Planctomyces sp. SH-PL62: one gene and its partner. The protein of the gene in region 1 interacts with the protein of each later gene in a pairwise test. Links are inferred from orthologs where the notes say so. Each region holds a gene or a part of one and is shown in the gene's direction. Other genes may lie near its edges. The genes, in order: VT85_RS23895 and VT85_RS13045.

The links.
Region 2: the proteins of VT85_RS23895 (region 1) and VT85_RS13045 interact in binary tests that used the Escherichia coli proteins (3 or more experiments, as listed by UniProt). The link is inferred for Planctomyces sp. SH-PL62 from one-to-one orthologs.

Annotation. Positions count from the first base shown.
Region 1 is NZ_CP011273.1:6,101,715-6,108,864, forward strand. Bases 2,323-5,308 are described here. They hold VT85_RS23895 (PTS sugar transporter subunit IIA), read left to right. Parts: upstream 2,323-3,573; coding sequence 3,574-4,044; downstream 4,045-5,308. Other genes in these bases: VT85_RS23890 (HPF/RaiA family ribosome-associated protein), read left to right, coding at 2,998-3,339; VT85_RS23900 (HPr family phosphocarrier protein), read left to right, coding at 4,232-4,564; ptsP (phosphoenolpyruvate--protein phosphotransferase), read left to right, coding at 4,728-5,308. Also shown: VT85_RS23875 (hypothetical protein), read left to right, coding at 1-16; VT85_RS23880 (Hsp20/alpha crystallin family protein), read left to right, coding at 499-1,029; VT85_RS29720 (L-lactate permease), read right to left, coding at 1,069-1,548; more of ptsP, read left to right, coding at 5,309-6,500; VT85_RS23910 (TIGR03936 family radical SAM-associated protein), read left to right, coding at 6,806-7,150. UniProt on the Escherichia coli protein: Seems to have a role in regulating nitrogen assimilation.
Region 2 is NZ_CP011273.1:3,361,914-3,369,374, reverse strand. What follows is about bases 2,024-5,320. They hold VT85_RS13045 (sensor histidine kinase), read left to right. Parts: upstream 2,024-2,423; coding sequence 2,424-5,120; downstream 5,121-5,320. Other genes in these bases: VT85_RS13040 (response regulator), read left to right, coding at 5,148-5,320; kdpC (potassium-transporting ATPase subunit KdpC), read left to right, coding at 2,024-2,427. Also shown: potassium-transporting ATPase subunit KdpB, read left to right, coding at 1-1,818; more of kdpC, read left to right, coding at 1,849-2,023; more of VT85_RS13040, read left to right, coding at 5,321-5,840; VT85_RS27620 (hypothetical protein), read right to left, coding at 6,220-6,384; VT85_RS29160 (hypothetical protein), read right to left, coding at 6,381-6,581; VT85_RS13030 (RNA ligase family protein), read right to left, coding at 6,605-7,120; VT85_RS13025 (AAA family ATPase), read right to left, coding at 7,136-7,461. UniProt on the Escherichia coli protein: Member of the two-component regulatory system KdpD/KdpE involved in the regulation of the kdp operon. KdpD may function as a membrane-associated protein kinase that phosphorylates KdpE in response to environmental signals.

The DNA of each region.
Region 1 (7,150 bases):
CCGAGGCCGAAGCTGACGCTGGAACGGAGCGGTCGGGCCAGGACGTCCTGGCTTTCCCGAAGGCCCCACCGCACCGTCCCACCGGCGAGCCGCTGGCTTCCGCCTGAAGCTCCAAAGGCCCTCGCCGGTCGAGCGAAATCCCCACGGACCTCAGGAAATCCCCCCAACCAACGGCCGAGGCCCACCGCCTCGGCCGTTGCTCGTTCCAGGCCGACCGCCGCGAGCCCCCCTCCCGGATGATCGTCGCGCGACCACCCGGATCGCCGCGCGATCAGCCCCCCGACGCCTCGCTCCCCCCCCGGCCGAACCTCCGAGGCCGAATCAGGCCGCGCCGCGACCTCGAACGGATCGGCGCGCGATCTGCATAAGTCTATTTCGATGGGACAAGACGCCCTCGCGACGAGCGGCGTCCAGGCCCATAGGATCGACGAGGGCTCCGTGCCGAACCGGCCGGGGTTTCCCTCGCCCTTCGACATCCCGTGATGTCAGGAGGTTCCAATGGCTACGCAACACGGAATCATGGAGAAGCCGAAGACCGAGACCAGTTCGGCGACCAAGCCCGCCCCCCAGGCCGCCACGCCCGTGACCAGGCGTCCGGACGCGTCCGCCCCCGCGGGGTGGGAACCGATCCGCCGGATGCGCGAGGAGCTCGACCGGCTCTTCGAGCAGACCTTCGGCGGCTGGCCCGTCCTGTTCGAGGCCCCGACGGCGAATGATCGCTGGGGGCTCGAACTCCTGGAAAAAGACGACGCCCTGATCGTCCGCGCCGAGGCCCCCGGCTTCGAGACCGACGACTTCGACGTCCAGGTCAAGCACGACCATCTCATGCTCCGGGCCTTCCACAAGACCGAGCCCAAGATGGAAGGGGACGTCCGAGAATGGAGCCGACGCGAACTCTACCGGTCGGTGCCGCTCCCCTCGGGGATCGACGCCTCCCGCGTCGAGGCCGACTACCACAACGGCGTCCTGACCGTCACCCTCCCCAAGCCGGCCGAGTGCCAGCCCAAGCGGATCACCGTCAAGGGCTGATCCCCAAGGGCTGATCCCGGCCCCCGGCCGCCCCGGCGTTCATCCCGCCGGGACGGCCGCGAGGGCGGGGGCGAACCGAGCGACCAGCCAGACCACGGCCGCCACGCAGGCGACCATCGCCAGGCTGTGCCGGAACGCGGCTCGCAGGACCACGCCCTCGCGACCCACCTCTCCCGTCGCGGCCGCGGCCACCACGATCGACGCCGCCGCGATCATCTTCCCCATCGCCCCGCCCGACGAATTCGCGGCCCCCATCAAGATCGGCGACAGATCGAGATGCGTCGCCGTGATCCGCTGGAGGTTGCCGAACAGGACGTTGCTAGACGTGATCGAACCCGTCAGCGCCGTCCCCAACCAGCCCAGCAGCGTCCCGAACACCGGGTAGAGTTCGCGTCCCGCGCGAGTGAACGCCAGGCCCAGCACGGCGTCCATCCCCGAGTACCGCGTGACGTACCCCAGGGCCAGCATGCAAAGGATGGCGAGCGCCGCCGTCCGCATCCGTCGCAGCGTCCCCAGCATGATCCGGGCCTGCCGGCTCGGCCCCGCCCCATCGCCAGGCCGCCGACCACCGCCGCCAGCCACACCGCCGTCCCGATCGCCGAGAGCGGGCTCACGTCCAGCACCGCCGTCTCCAGGTCGGCCGTCGTCGGGACCGCGCGGCCCGTCACCGCCTCACCCCTCGCGACCTTCTGATGCAGCACCCCCACCTGCGGCTTCCACGACCAGCGGGCGTCCAGCCACCCCTTGACCGATGGAGTCCCCCACGCCTCGACCGCCGGCGCCACCCAGACCATCACCCCGATCGTCAACAGGACGAACGGCAACCAGCCGGCGGCCACCTCCCGGATCGAGAGCCGCCGGGCCTCCCCCTCGCCCCCCTCCGCGTCGTCCTCCTCGAATCGCCAGGGTCGTCGCGGTTTCCACAGCCGAAGCGCGACCACCCCGGCGGCCAGGCTCGCAGCGGCCGAGGCGATCGAGACCAGCTCGACCCCGACGAACCGGGCCCAGAGGAGTTGGACCGTCGCATACGTCCCCCCGACCGCCAGCAACGGGGGCCAGGCGCCGAACGCCCGCCGAGGCCCGGCCACGATCGCCGAGAGCCAGAACGGGGCCGCCAGCGTCGTCAGGAACAGGAGCCTCGACGTGGTCACGCTGAGCGCCTCCACGTCCATCCCGGAGACCGCGCCCAGGGTCGTCAGCGGGATGCCCACGCTCCCCCAGCTCACCGACGCCGTGTTGGCCACCAGGGCCAGCACGGCGGCCTGGAGCGGCCGGAACCCCAGCCCCGCCAGGAACGCCGAGGCGATCGCCACCGGGGCCCCGAACCCCGCGCAGCCCTCCAAAAAGCTGCCGAACGAGAAGGCCACCAGCACCGCCTGGACCCGACGGTCGGGCGAGAGCCGCGCGATCGACGCCTTCATCAACTCGAACCGGCCGGTCGCCACCGCCAGGTCGTACAGGAACATCGCCGCCACGATCAGGTAGACGATCCGGATCAGCGCGAAGACCGCCCCCGTCCCGGCCGCCGCCGCCGCCATCGACCAGGGCATCCCGAACCCCAGGACGGCCGTCGCCAGGGCCGTCGCCAACGCCGCCGCCGCCGCCGTCCAGGCCGGGACCCGATTCGAGACCAGCAGCCCCATCAGCGTCAGGATCGGCAGGGCCGCGAGCAGCGTCGAGATCGGCCAGCTCCCGATCGGGTCGTAATTCTGTGTCCACATCGGCCGAGAACCCCCAGGGCGCCGGGCCGCCCGCCTCGAATCGCGTTGGAACGGCCGCCACATTAATAGATGATGAGGCCCGCCGAAAGGGCCCCCCGGAACCCCGACGACCGATCCGCCCGAGCCTTTGCCAGGGGAGCAGGCTTGACCACGGCGCGAACCGGAGGTTAAGGTGAAACCAGTGTTTCGTCGCTACGACCGCGCGCCCTCTCCGGCCCGCGCCGGGCGTCTGGGAAGGAGTCGACGGGTGCTAATCGAGATCTCGACGCGACACGGCGAGCTGACCCCGGCCCAGCGGCAACGCCTGCAAGAAAAAGCGGAAAAGTTGACCAGATTCGGCCGACTCATGTCGATCGAGATCGCGACCTCGCAAGAGAAAGCGATCTGGAACGTGGAGTTTCAGGTCTCCGCCGAACATAAGAACGACTTCGTGGCCACCGAAAGCGGCCCGACGCTCGAAGCGGCGGCGGACCAGTGCCTGCACAAGATCGAGACCCAGCTTCGGCGATTCAAAGAGAAGTCGCAGAACCACAAGGGCGACGTCCCTCAGGGCGGGGATCCCTCGCGATCGGTCGGCGAGATCGACTGATCCAGGCGGGCCCGGACCGGAGAGGAACCACCCCGAGACGCGTTCTGTCGTAGAAACAACTCCCGACGCCTCCCGCTCCGATCAGAGCGGACCCCGGATCTCGGCCTCGCCGACTCCGAAGGCGGCCGGGACCCGGACGCACCGCCCCCCCTTCGAATGGTTCGTGAGGGCGCGGGGGCGGGGCCGGGATGAAGAGGAAGCGATCGGCCTGGCGGCCCGTCGATGGAGGGGCTGATGAAGTTATTGGATTTCGTGGTCCGGGACAGCATCATCGTGGACCTGAAGGCCACGACGAAGGAAGAAGCGATCCGGGAGATGGTCGCCGGCCTGAATACGGCCGGGCAGCTCCCCGACGGCGAGGTGGAGAGCGTCATCCGCGCCATCCTGAACCGCGAGGAGCTGGGCTCCACCGGGATCGGCATGGGCGTGGCGGTCCCCCACACCCGGCATCAGACGCTCCAGCGGCTGATCGGCACCGTGGCCCTCTCGCCCCAAGGGGTCGATTTCGCGGCCCTGGACGACGAGCCGGTCGACATCTTCTTCCTGCTGGTGTCGCCCCACAACCAACCCGGCGACCACCTGCGGGCGCTCGAGAACATCTCCCGACACCTTAAGGACGAGCGCTTCGTGAGCTTCCTGCGGCAGTCGAAATCGCCGCAGGACGTGGTCGAGGTCCTGGAAGAGGCCGACGGGGCCGCCGTCTGACGTCTTGACGACACCCGCGCCGGTTGCGACGCCCCCTCCAGATCGGGGGGGCGTCGCAACCGGCGGGACGAACCGCGAACGACACGAAACAACTCGCCGCGACGGTACGGCCCTCGGGCCGGCGGGCCGCACCGCCGGGAGCCGCGGAATCCGATCGCCTTCGGCGCGCATGCCGATCGAGCCGCTGATGATCCACGAAACGACCGTCGCCCGCCGCTGGATCGAGATCCTCAACAGTCTAGGGCTCCACTTGCGGCCCGCCGACAAGTTCGTGAAGCTCGCGCTGAGGTATCGTTCGGACGTGCGCGTCCACTACAACGGCGGCTGCTTCAACGGCAAGAGCATCCTCGACCTCACCTCGCTGGCCGCCGAATGCGGCACGCGGATGGAAGTCGAGGCCCGCGGCCCCGACGCCGAGGAAGCCGTGGCCGCCCTGGCCGCCCTGGCGGAAGCCCGGTTCTACGAGGACGACGACGGCGAGCCCCTCGGCGCGCCGGCGGACGCGGAGCCGCCCCGATGACCTTGGGGATCGACGGCACATCCTGGCGCGGAGACGGCGGGCCGTCGCGAGGGCCCTCGCCCGAGCCGGCGTCCTCCGGCGAACCGCCCCGGCCGCGGCCCGCCCCCCGCCGACGCCGGCCCCCCACGACCCCGCCCCGGAGCAGGTCTTCCAGGGGATCGGCGTGAGCCCCGGGATCGCCATCGGGCCGGTGGTGGTGCTGGACCCCCAGGGGATGCGGCTCCCGCCGCGCAAGATCGCCCCCGAGGCCGTCCCCGGCGAGGTCGCGCGGCTCGAGCAGGCGCTCGCCGCCGCCGCCGCCGAGGGCGCGCAGGCCGAGGCCGAGGCCCGCCAGCGCCTGGGCCCGCAATACGCCGAGATCCTCGCCGCCCACGCGGCCATGATCGAGGACCCCCAGCTCCGGGCCGACGCCCGCGCCCGGATCGAGCAGCACCGGATCTCGGCCGAGCACGCCGTCATCGAGGTCCTCGAAGGCCACGCCGACCGGCTCGAACGCCTCAGCGACTCGCACCTCGCGGCGCGGGCCGCCGACGTCCGGGACATCGAGGCCCGGATCGTCGGCCAGCTCGTCGGCCTGAGGCCGGGCTCGTTCCTGGACGACCTGGCGACCCCCTCCGTGGTCCTGGCCCACGACCTGACGCCCAGCGACGCGGCCCAGCTCGACCCCCGCCGGGTCCTGGGATTCGCCACCGAGTCCGGGGGCCGGGCCAGCCACACCGCGATCGTCGCGGCGGCCCTGGAGATCCCCGCCGTCGCCGGGATGGGGGCCGTGCTCGTCCACGCCCGCTCGGCCCGCCAGGCGGTCCTCGACGGCGAGGAAGGGCTGGTCGTGCTCGACCCCTCCCCCGCCACGCTGGCCCGCTACCGCGCCGCGGCCGAGGCCCGGTCGGCCCGCTACCGCACCTTCTCGGAGGAGTCGAGCCTCCCGGCCGTGACCCTCGACGGCGTCGAGATCGCCCTCTGGGGGAACATCGAGTTCGTCGAGGAGGCGACCGCCTGCCGGAAGTGGGGCGCCGCCGGGATCGGCTTGTACCGCACCGAGTTCCTCTACCTGCGCTCCGCCGCCGCCCCCACCGAGGAGGAGCAGTACGAAGCCTACGCGGAGGTCGTCCGCTCGCTCCAGGGCCGGCCGGTCGTGATCCGGACCCTCGACCTGGGCGCCGACAAGCTGGCCGCCAGCGTCGGCGGCCTCGGGGCCGAGTCCAATCCCGCCCTGGGCCTGCGCAGCCTCCGCTTCTCGCTGCGGCGTCCGGAACTGTTCCGCACCCAGCTCCGGGCCCTGCTCCGCGCCTCGGCGCTGGGGGACCTGCGGATCCTCCTCCCCCTGGTCACCACGCTCGACGAGCTTCGCCGCGCCCGCGACCTGCTGGGCGAAGTCGCCGCCGAACTCCGCGCCGAGGGCCGGTCGCTCCGCGAGGGCCTGCTGCTGGGGATCATGGTGGAGGTGCCGGCGTCCGCCCTCATGGCCGACCGTTTCGCAAAGGAGGTGGACTTCTTCTCGATCGGGACCAACGACCTGATCCAGTACACCCTGGCCGTCGATCGCACCAACGAGACCGTCGCCCACCTCTACAACGCCGCCGACCCGGCGGTCCTCCGCCTGATCGCCAAGGTGGTCGAGGCCGCCGCCGCCAGGGGCATCCCCTGCGGGGTCTGCGGCTCGATGGGGGGCGAGTTGCTCTACACCCTCTTCCTCCTGGGGCTGGGGGTGCGCGAGCTGAGCATGCCGCCGCACCAGCTGCCGGAGGTCCGTCGCCTGATCCGCGGCATCCGAGCCGACCACGCGCGGGCCGTCGCCGCCCGCGCCCTCGAACTCGACACCGCCGGCGAGGTCCTCGACCTGCTGAAGTCCGCCCTGAAGCCGGCCGACGCGGCCGAGCCGGAACCGACCGGATCCGAGGACCGAGACCGACCCGCGATCGAAGCGACCCCCTGACGTCCCCCGGGTTCCCCCGGGCCCCCGGCCGCGCGACGCGGAGCCGGGGCCGCCCGCCGGTGATACTGACCCCGAAGCCGAAACCCGAACGAGATCGACCCGAGCCGAGACGCCTCACGACGCCCCCCGCGACCAGACGCCCCGCGTTCAAGCCCCCGACGCCCCCAGGGCCCCGAGCCCCGACCCGTCGAGCGGAATGAACCTCTCCCCCGGCCCCGGATCCGTCCGGGCCGCGACCGCACCGCTCCGGGACGCCGAGCCTCGTGAACGTGGATCGACCGATCGACCGAAGCCGCCGCATCTTTATGAGCCAAGCCGTCAAGGTCCGCCTCCGATTCGCCAAGCGCGGCGACCTCCGCCTGACCAGCCACCACGACCTCATGCGCTGCTTCGAGCGGCTGATGCGGCGGGCGGCGATCCCGGTGGCCGCCACCCAGGGCTTCTCGCCCCGCCCCAAGATCACCTTCGCCCTGGCGATGGGCCTGGGGATCGCCGGGCTCCGCGAGGTCGTGGACGTCGAGCTGAGCGAACCGATCGAGCTCGACGACTTGCCGGCCCGCCTGGCCTCGACCTCGCCCCCGGGCCTCGAATGGCTGGAAGCCGAGGCGATGGAGCCCCACTCGCCCCCCCCTCGGCCCGCCTGGGTCGAG
Region 2 (7,461 bases), 2.7 Mb from region 1 along the record:
GAGGCCGTCGCCGAGGGACACGGAAAGGCCCAGGCGGCGAGCCTTCGGAAGTCCCGCACACAGATCGTCGCCAGCCGGATCGTGGACCGCCGGTCCAAGACCACCGAGGACGTACCCGCCCCGGACCTCAAGTTGGACGACCTCGTGATCGTCCGGGCCGGGGAAGTCATCCCCGCCGACGGCGAGGTCGTCGAGGGGGCCGCCTCGGTGGACGAGAGCGCCATCACCGGCGAGAGCGCCCCGGTCGTCCGGGAGAGCGGCGGCGACCGCAGCGCCGTGACGGGCGGAACGAAGGTCATCTCCGACTGGCTGGTGATCCGGGTCACGGCCCTTCCCGGCCGGAGCTTCCTCGATCGCATGATTGCGATGGTCGAGGGAGCGAAGCGGCAGAAGACGCCCAACGAGATCGCCCTGGCGATCCTGCTGGCGGCGCTCACCCTCGTCTTCCTGCTGGTCGTCGCCACGCTCCTGCCCTACTCGGTATTCAGCGTCGAGGCGTCGGGCCAGGGGCGGCCGATCACGCCGACCGTGCTCGTCGCCCTCTTCGTCTGCCTCGCCCCGACGACCATCGGGGCGCTCCTGTCGGCGATCGGCATCGCCGGGATGAACCGCCTGAGCCGGGCGAACGTCGTCGCCATGTCGGGCCGGGCGGTGGAGGCGGCGGGCGACGTGGACGTGCTCCTGCTGGACAAGACGGGGACGATTACGCTGGGTAACCGCCAAGCGACGGCCTTCCACCCGGCGGAGGGCGTCTCGGAACGAGAGCTCGCCGAGGCGGCCCAGCTCGCCTCGATCGCCGACGAGACGCCAGAGGGCCGCAGCATCGCCGTCCTCGCCAAGGACCGCTTCGGGCTCCGTGGCCACGACCTGCACGATCATGCCGTCGAGTTCGTAGCGTTCACCGCCCAGACCCGGATGAGCGGCGTTGACCTCGACGGCCGAGTCATCCGCAAGGGGGCAACCGAGGCCGTCGCCCGCCACATCCAGGATCAAGGGGGCGTCATCCCCGAGACGCTGACCGAACGGGTGCGGACGATCGCACGGTCGGGAGGGACGCCGCTGGTCGTGAGTCGGGATGCCCAAGCGCTCGGCGTGGTCGAGCTGAAGGACATCGTGAAGGGGGGCATCAAGGAGCGGTTCTCCGAGCTGCGCCGCATGGGCATCAAGACGGTGATGATCACCGGCGACAACCCGCTGACCGCCGCCGCCATCGCCGCCGAGGCGGGCGTGGACGACTTCCTGGCCGAGGCGACCCCCGAAGCGAAGCTCTCGCTCATCCGAGAGTATCAGAAGGGCGGCCGGCTGGTGGCGATGACCGGCGACGGCACCAACGACGCCCCGGCGCTGGCCCAGGCCGACGTGGCGGTCGCCATGAACACCGGCACGCAGGCGGCCAAGGAGGCCGGGAACATGGTGGACCTCGACTCGAACCCGACGAAGCTCATCGAGGTCGTCAACATCGGCAAGCAGCTGCTGATGACCCGAGGGGCGCTGACGACCTTCAGCATCGCCAACGACGTGGCGAAGTACTTCGCCATCCTCCCCGCCGCCTTCGCCACGACCTACCCGGTGCTCGGGTCGCTCGACGTGATGCGGCTGTCCTCCCCGTCCGGCGCGATCCTGTCGGCGGTGATCTTCAACGCCCTGATCATCATCGCCCTGGTGCCGCTGGCCCTCCGGGGCGTCCGCTACCGTCCCGTCGGGGCCGCCCAGCTCCTGCGGGACAACATGCTCGTCTACGGCCTGGGCGGGCTCGTGGTGCCCTTCGTCGGGATCAAGGCGATCGACCTGCTGCTCTCGGCGATCGGTATCGTCTGACCGGTCGCCGATACGAGAGGAACGAGTCCCATGAAAGATGCCCTCCGCACGTCCGTCGTGATGCTGGCGATCCTGACCCTGCTGACGGGCGTGGCCTACCCGCTCCTCGTCACGACGGTCGCCCAGGTCGTGTTCCCGTCGCAGGCGAACGGCAGCCTGGTCGTCCGGGACGGCGAGCCGGTCGGCTCGTCGCTCATCGGGCAGGCATTCACGAACGACGCCTACTTCCGGGGGCGCCCGTCGGCCACCTCTCCGGTCCCATACAATGCCGCCTCGTCGGGGGGCTCGAACCTGGGGCCGCTCAACCCGGCGTTGAAAGAGGCCGTGCAGGCCCGGCTCGACGAATCCCGACGGGACGATCCGGGACCGTGGGCCGTCCCCGTGGATCTGGTCACCGCATCGGGGAGCGGGCTCGACCCGCACATCAGCCCGGCCTCCGCCAAGGTCCAGGCGTCCCGTGTGGCGAAGGCTCGGGGCATGTCGGAAAATGAGCTGCGGGCGCTGATCGATCGCCACACCGAGGGGTGCCAGCTCGGCGTCCTCGGAGAGCCCCGTGTGAACGTCCTCCTGCTGAACCTTTCGCTCGACGAGGCGACCGGCCGGCCATGATCGATCAGCGCCCCAACCCCGACGCCCTACTTGGGCAGGTCCAGGCCGAGGAGGCCCGGCGGGGCCGGGGTGCGCTCAAGATCTTCTTCGGCTATGCGGCGGGGGTGGGGAAGACCTACGCCATGCTGGAGGCCGCCCGGCGGGCGGCTGCATCCGGCAGGGAGGTGGTCGTCGGCTACGTCGAGCCGCACGGCAGGCCGGAGACCCTGACGCTCCTGGAGGGGCTGGAGGCGATCCCGCCACACCTGGTCGAGTACCGTGGGGTGACCCTGCGGGAGTTCGATGTGGATGCGGCGCTCGCCCGCCGGCCCGAGCTGATCCTGGTCGATGAGCTGGCCCACCACAACGCCGAGGGCTCCCGTCACACGAAGCGATGGCAGGACGTGGAGGAGTTGCTTGGGGCGGGGATCAACGTCTGGACGACGCTCAACGTCCAGCACCTCGACAGCCTCAACGACGTGATCGGCGGCGTCACCGGCGTCACCGTGCGAGAGACGATCCCCGATCGGGTCTTCGAGCGGGCCGATGATTTGGAGCTGGTGGACATCACGCCCGAGGAGCTGCTCGAACGCCTTCGGGCGGGCAAGGTCTACATCCCGGAGCAGGCCGAGCGGGCGTTGGCGGGCTTCTTCCAGAAGTCGAATCTCGTGGCATTGCGAGAGTTCTCTCTGAGGCAGGCGGCCCGGCGGGTCCAAACCGATGTGGAGTCCGCCCGGCGGCAGCGGTCGGCCTCCGAGCCGTGGGCGACGGCCGACAGGCTGCTCGTCTGCGTCGGCCCCAGCCCCTCCACGGCTCGAGTGCTCCGAACGGCCAAGCGGATGGCCCAGGCCCTCGACGCCCCCTGGACGGCGGCGGCCGTCGAGCGCATGGACATGGCCGCCGACCCGCTGGTCCAGGTCCGGCTGGCCGACCACTACCGTCTTGCCGAGCGGCTCGGGGCGGAGGTCGTCACGCTGTCGGGCCGATCCGTCGCCCCCGCTTTGCTCGATTACGCCCGCACCCGGAACGTCACCAAGATCCTCATCGGCAAGACCGAACAGCCCCGCTGGAAGCGGCTCCTGTCCGGTTCGATCGTGGATGAATTGCTCGAACGCAGCGGCGACATCGACGTGTACGTCGTCCGGGGAGAGGGCGACCCGGCCCGCTCGTCCCGGACTCGACCGCCCGCCGCCCCGGCCGATCGGCGGCCTTATCTCAAGGCGGCTGCGATCGTGGGCGCCGGCACGGCGGCGGCGGCCCTGGTCGATCGGATCGGGCTGCACTCGGCCAACGTCGCCATGGTGTTCCTCGCCGCCGTCGCCCTCGTGGCGGCCGTCTGCGGGCGGGCGCCCTCGATCCTGGCGAGCGTCGTGGCCGTCCTGGTCTTCGACATCGGGTTCGTCCCGCCCCGCTACACATTCGCCGTGGCCGACACGGAATACCTCGTGACGTTCGGCGTCATGCTCGCCATCGCCCTGTTGATCAGCACCCTCACCGCCCGGCTCAGATCTCAGGTCGAGAGCGGGACTCTTCGAGAGCGCCGCATCACGGCGCTCTACGAGCTGGGCAAGCAACTCAGCTCGATCTCGGGGGCGGCCTTCCTGGCGGCGGCGGCGGCCCGCAAGGTCGCCGAGCTGACGAACGGGGAGGTGGCGATCTATCTCGGCGAACCCGGCGGCGTGCCGGAGGTCGCCTTCGGCCGGGGCTCGGCCGTCGCCGCCCACCCGGTGAGCGACCCGACGGCCCGATGGGTCATGGAGCATGACCAGATGGCGGGGGCGGGGACCGACACGCTCCCCAACGCCGTCGCCCTGTTCGTGCCGCTGACGGCCTCGCAACAGACAGTCGGAGCGCTGGCCGTGAAGGCCGAACCAATCGGGCGGCTGCTGGAGCCCGACCAGAGGCGGCTGCTGGAGGCGTGCGCCGGCCAGCTCGCCCTGGCGATCGAGCGAGACCGGATGTCGCTCGCGGCCTCGGAGGCCCTGGTCCAGGCCCAGGCCGAGCAGGTCCGCAACACCCTGCTGAGCGGCGTCTCCCACGACCTGCGGACGCCGCTCGCCGCCATCGCCGGGGCCAGCACCGGCCTGCTCCAAACCGACACGTTCGACGAGTCGACCCGACGCCAACTGCTGGAGACGATCGCCGACGAGGCTAACCGCCTGACCCGGCTCCTGGAGGACATCCTCCAGATGTCGAGGCTGGAAATGGGCGGGGCGACCGCCCGGATGCAATGGAACATCCTGGAGGAGGTCGTGGGATCGGCACTCGGCCGCACCCGGTGCGAGTTGGGCGATCGACGGGTCGAGGTGTCGATCCCCGGCGACCTGCCCCTGCTGCTGGTGGACGGCCTGCTTCTGGAACAGTTGTTCGTCAACCTGCTGGAGAACGCCGCCCGCTATACGCCCCCGCAAGCGGTCGTCTCCATCACGGCGAGGCCCGAGGCAGGTTGGGTGATCATCAACGTCGCCGACGACGGCCCCGGCTTGCCTCCGGGTTCCGAGGAGCGGATCTTCGAGAAATTCCGCCGTGGCGATCCCCACGCCGACGCCGGGCGTGGCAGCGGGCTGGGCCTGGCGATCTGCCGAGCCGTGGCGAAGGTCCACGGTGGGGAGATCACGGCTGCGAATCGACCCGACGGTGGGGTGCGTTTCACCCTGCGGCTCCCCCTCCCGCAAGATCCCCCGCAGATCGAAATCGAATCGAGCGGGGACTGACCACGACCGAGACGGAGGAAGACGCCCGTGCCCGAAGGAAGCCACCTGATCCTGATCATCGACGACGAGCTTCCCATCCGGCGCTTCCTGCGTGCCTCCCTCACCGCCGAGGGCTACGGGATCGTCGAGGCCGAGTCGGGCGAGTCGGGCGTGAAGCTCGCCGCCCGGCAGCCGCCCGACCTCGTGATCCTCGACCTCGGGCTGCCGGACATCGACGGCCAGGAGGTCATCCTACGGCTCCGGGAATGGCTCACCGCCCCGATCCTCATCCTCTCCGCCAGGGACCAGGAGACGCAGAAGGTCCGGGCGCTCGACGAGGGCGCCGACGACTACCTGACCAAGCCCTTCGGCATCGGCGAGTTGCTCGCCCGCATCCGCACGGCGATGCGGCACGCTCACCCCGCCCGAACGGAATCCTCGGTCCTTTCGATCGGCGACCTCCGAGTCGATCTCTCGGCGAGGCAGGTTCTCGAGGGCGAGGAACGGATCGCCCTGACCCCCATCGAATACAAGCTGCTCGTCACGCTCATGAAACATCCGGGCAAAGTGCTCACCCACCGATTCCTGCTCCGTGAAGTCTGGGGGCCGCAGGCGTCACAGGAGACGCACTACCTCCGGGTCTTCGTGGCGGGCCTGCGGCGGAAGCTGGGCGACGATCCGGCCCGCTCCCGTTACATCGCCACCGAGCAGGGCGTCGGCTATCGATTCGCAGCGGAGTGATCGACCGCTGGTCCTGTCGAATCGCCTCAGATAAGCCGGCGAACAAGGCTGCCTCCACCGGGGTCAGGATTGTGGTAGAGGTGACGGTCGCTCACGAGCCGAGAGAGCGAGGCGACCTCGGGCTACTCCAGCAGGAAGGCCGGGCGGCCGTGGAGGCGGACCATCCGGGTGACCTCCTCACGGGTCGCCGGTTCGCAGCCGAGATCCCGTAGGACCGACCGGGCCAGGCGCCTCCCCCCCGCACGGCGTGCTTGAGCGACGTGACCCGCCCCGTCATCGGATCGACCTGCGACGTGAGCGGCTTGCCGGCGTCGTGCAGGAGCGCCATGAAGAGGAGGACCGTCCGTTCGTGGTCGCCCAACGAGGACCGTTCGTCGAACTACGACGACTCGGCGCAGGCCATCTTCGTGTGGGTCCACACGTCCCCCTCGGCGTGCCAACCCCGATCCTGGGCGCAGGCGGACATCGCCAGTGCCCACGGCTGCTCGGCGGCCCACGCCAGGATCTCGTCGTGCGATGACGTTCGGATCTCACGCCAGTTCATGACCAGATGTCCGCCGCGTCGTCCAGGCGGTTGGGGACCATCGCCCGGTGCTGCCAGTGCTCGCTTTGCTTGATCTTCTCGACGAACTCGGGCCGGACGAACTTGGCCCGGCCCGAGCCGACGCCGCCGGCCTCGGTCCGCAGATAGAGGCCCTCCATCAGGGCGTCGGTGCGGCCGGTGAGCGGGTTCTCGAACACGGCGTCGAATCGGGACGGCCCGATCAAGTCCGAGAGCTGATCTCGCCCCAGCCCCCCCCATGGACCACCGGCACCGTCGAGAGCCCGGTCCCATCCAACAGCGTCAGCCTACGTTCCAGATCGAGGAACGCCCCGGCCCGTTTGTCGTACACGTCGAACTCGAAGAAGTAGTGCGGCAGGCGTTTGTAGAGGACGGAATGCCTCGCATAAACCCATTCGCCGAAAAGGATGAACTGGTCTCCCAGCATCGTCTCCAGGACGGGCCGTTTCACGGCGGCCCACTGCTTGAGGAGATCGTACTGCGGGTGCATCCCCTCGGTGATCAGGTGGCCCCGACACTGGAGCGCCATCGCTCCGTCGGCCGAGAAGTGGACGCCGACGTTGGTGCCGTCGAGCTTCTCCTCGACGATCAGCGATCCGTCGGCGAGGAACCGGGCCGATTCGGCGTCACTCAGATGCTTGTCGTCGTCGGTCCCTCGGGAGCCGAAGAGGTGGGGCGTCCTCGGGTACTTCACGAACTCGACGAATGACCGCCCCATCGCCGTCGCCGCAACTCATGCTCCGGTTCGCCGCAGGCCCGATCGGGCGTAGACATCGCCGACGGCCCGGCTGTTCACGACACCGCCGATGAACTTCGTCACCTCGCCCGCCCGATCATCCGATGCCGCAACGGTGGAGCCTCGTCGTCGAGCATGTCGGAGAACCGGAAGACATCGACGACCCCGCCCCGGACGGTCTCCTCGGTGATCGTGTAACTCACCCAGGGCTCGGGGTCGTAGAGGACCTGCCTCATTCAGCACCCGCTCGACGATCGCCCGCAGCCCACGAGCGTCCGTCCCTCGCTCGTGGGCCAGCTCGGCGATCGCCCGGACCGCCCCAT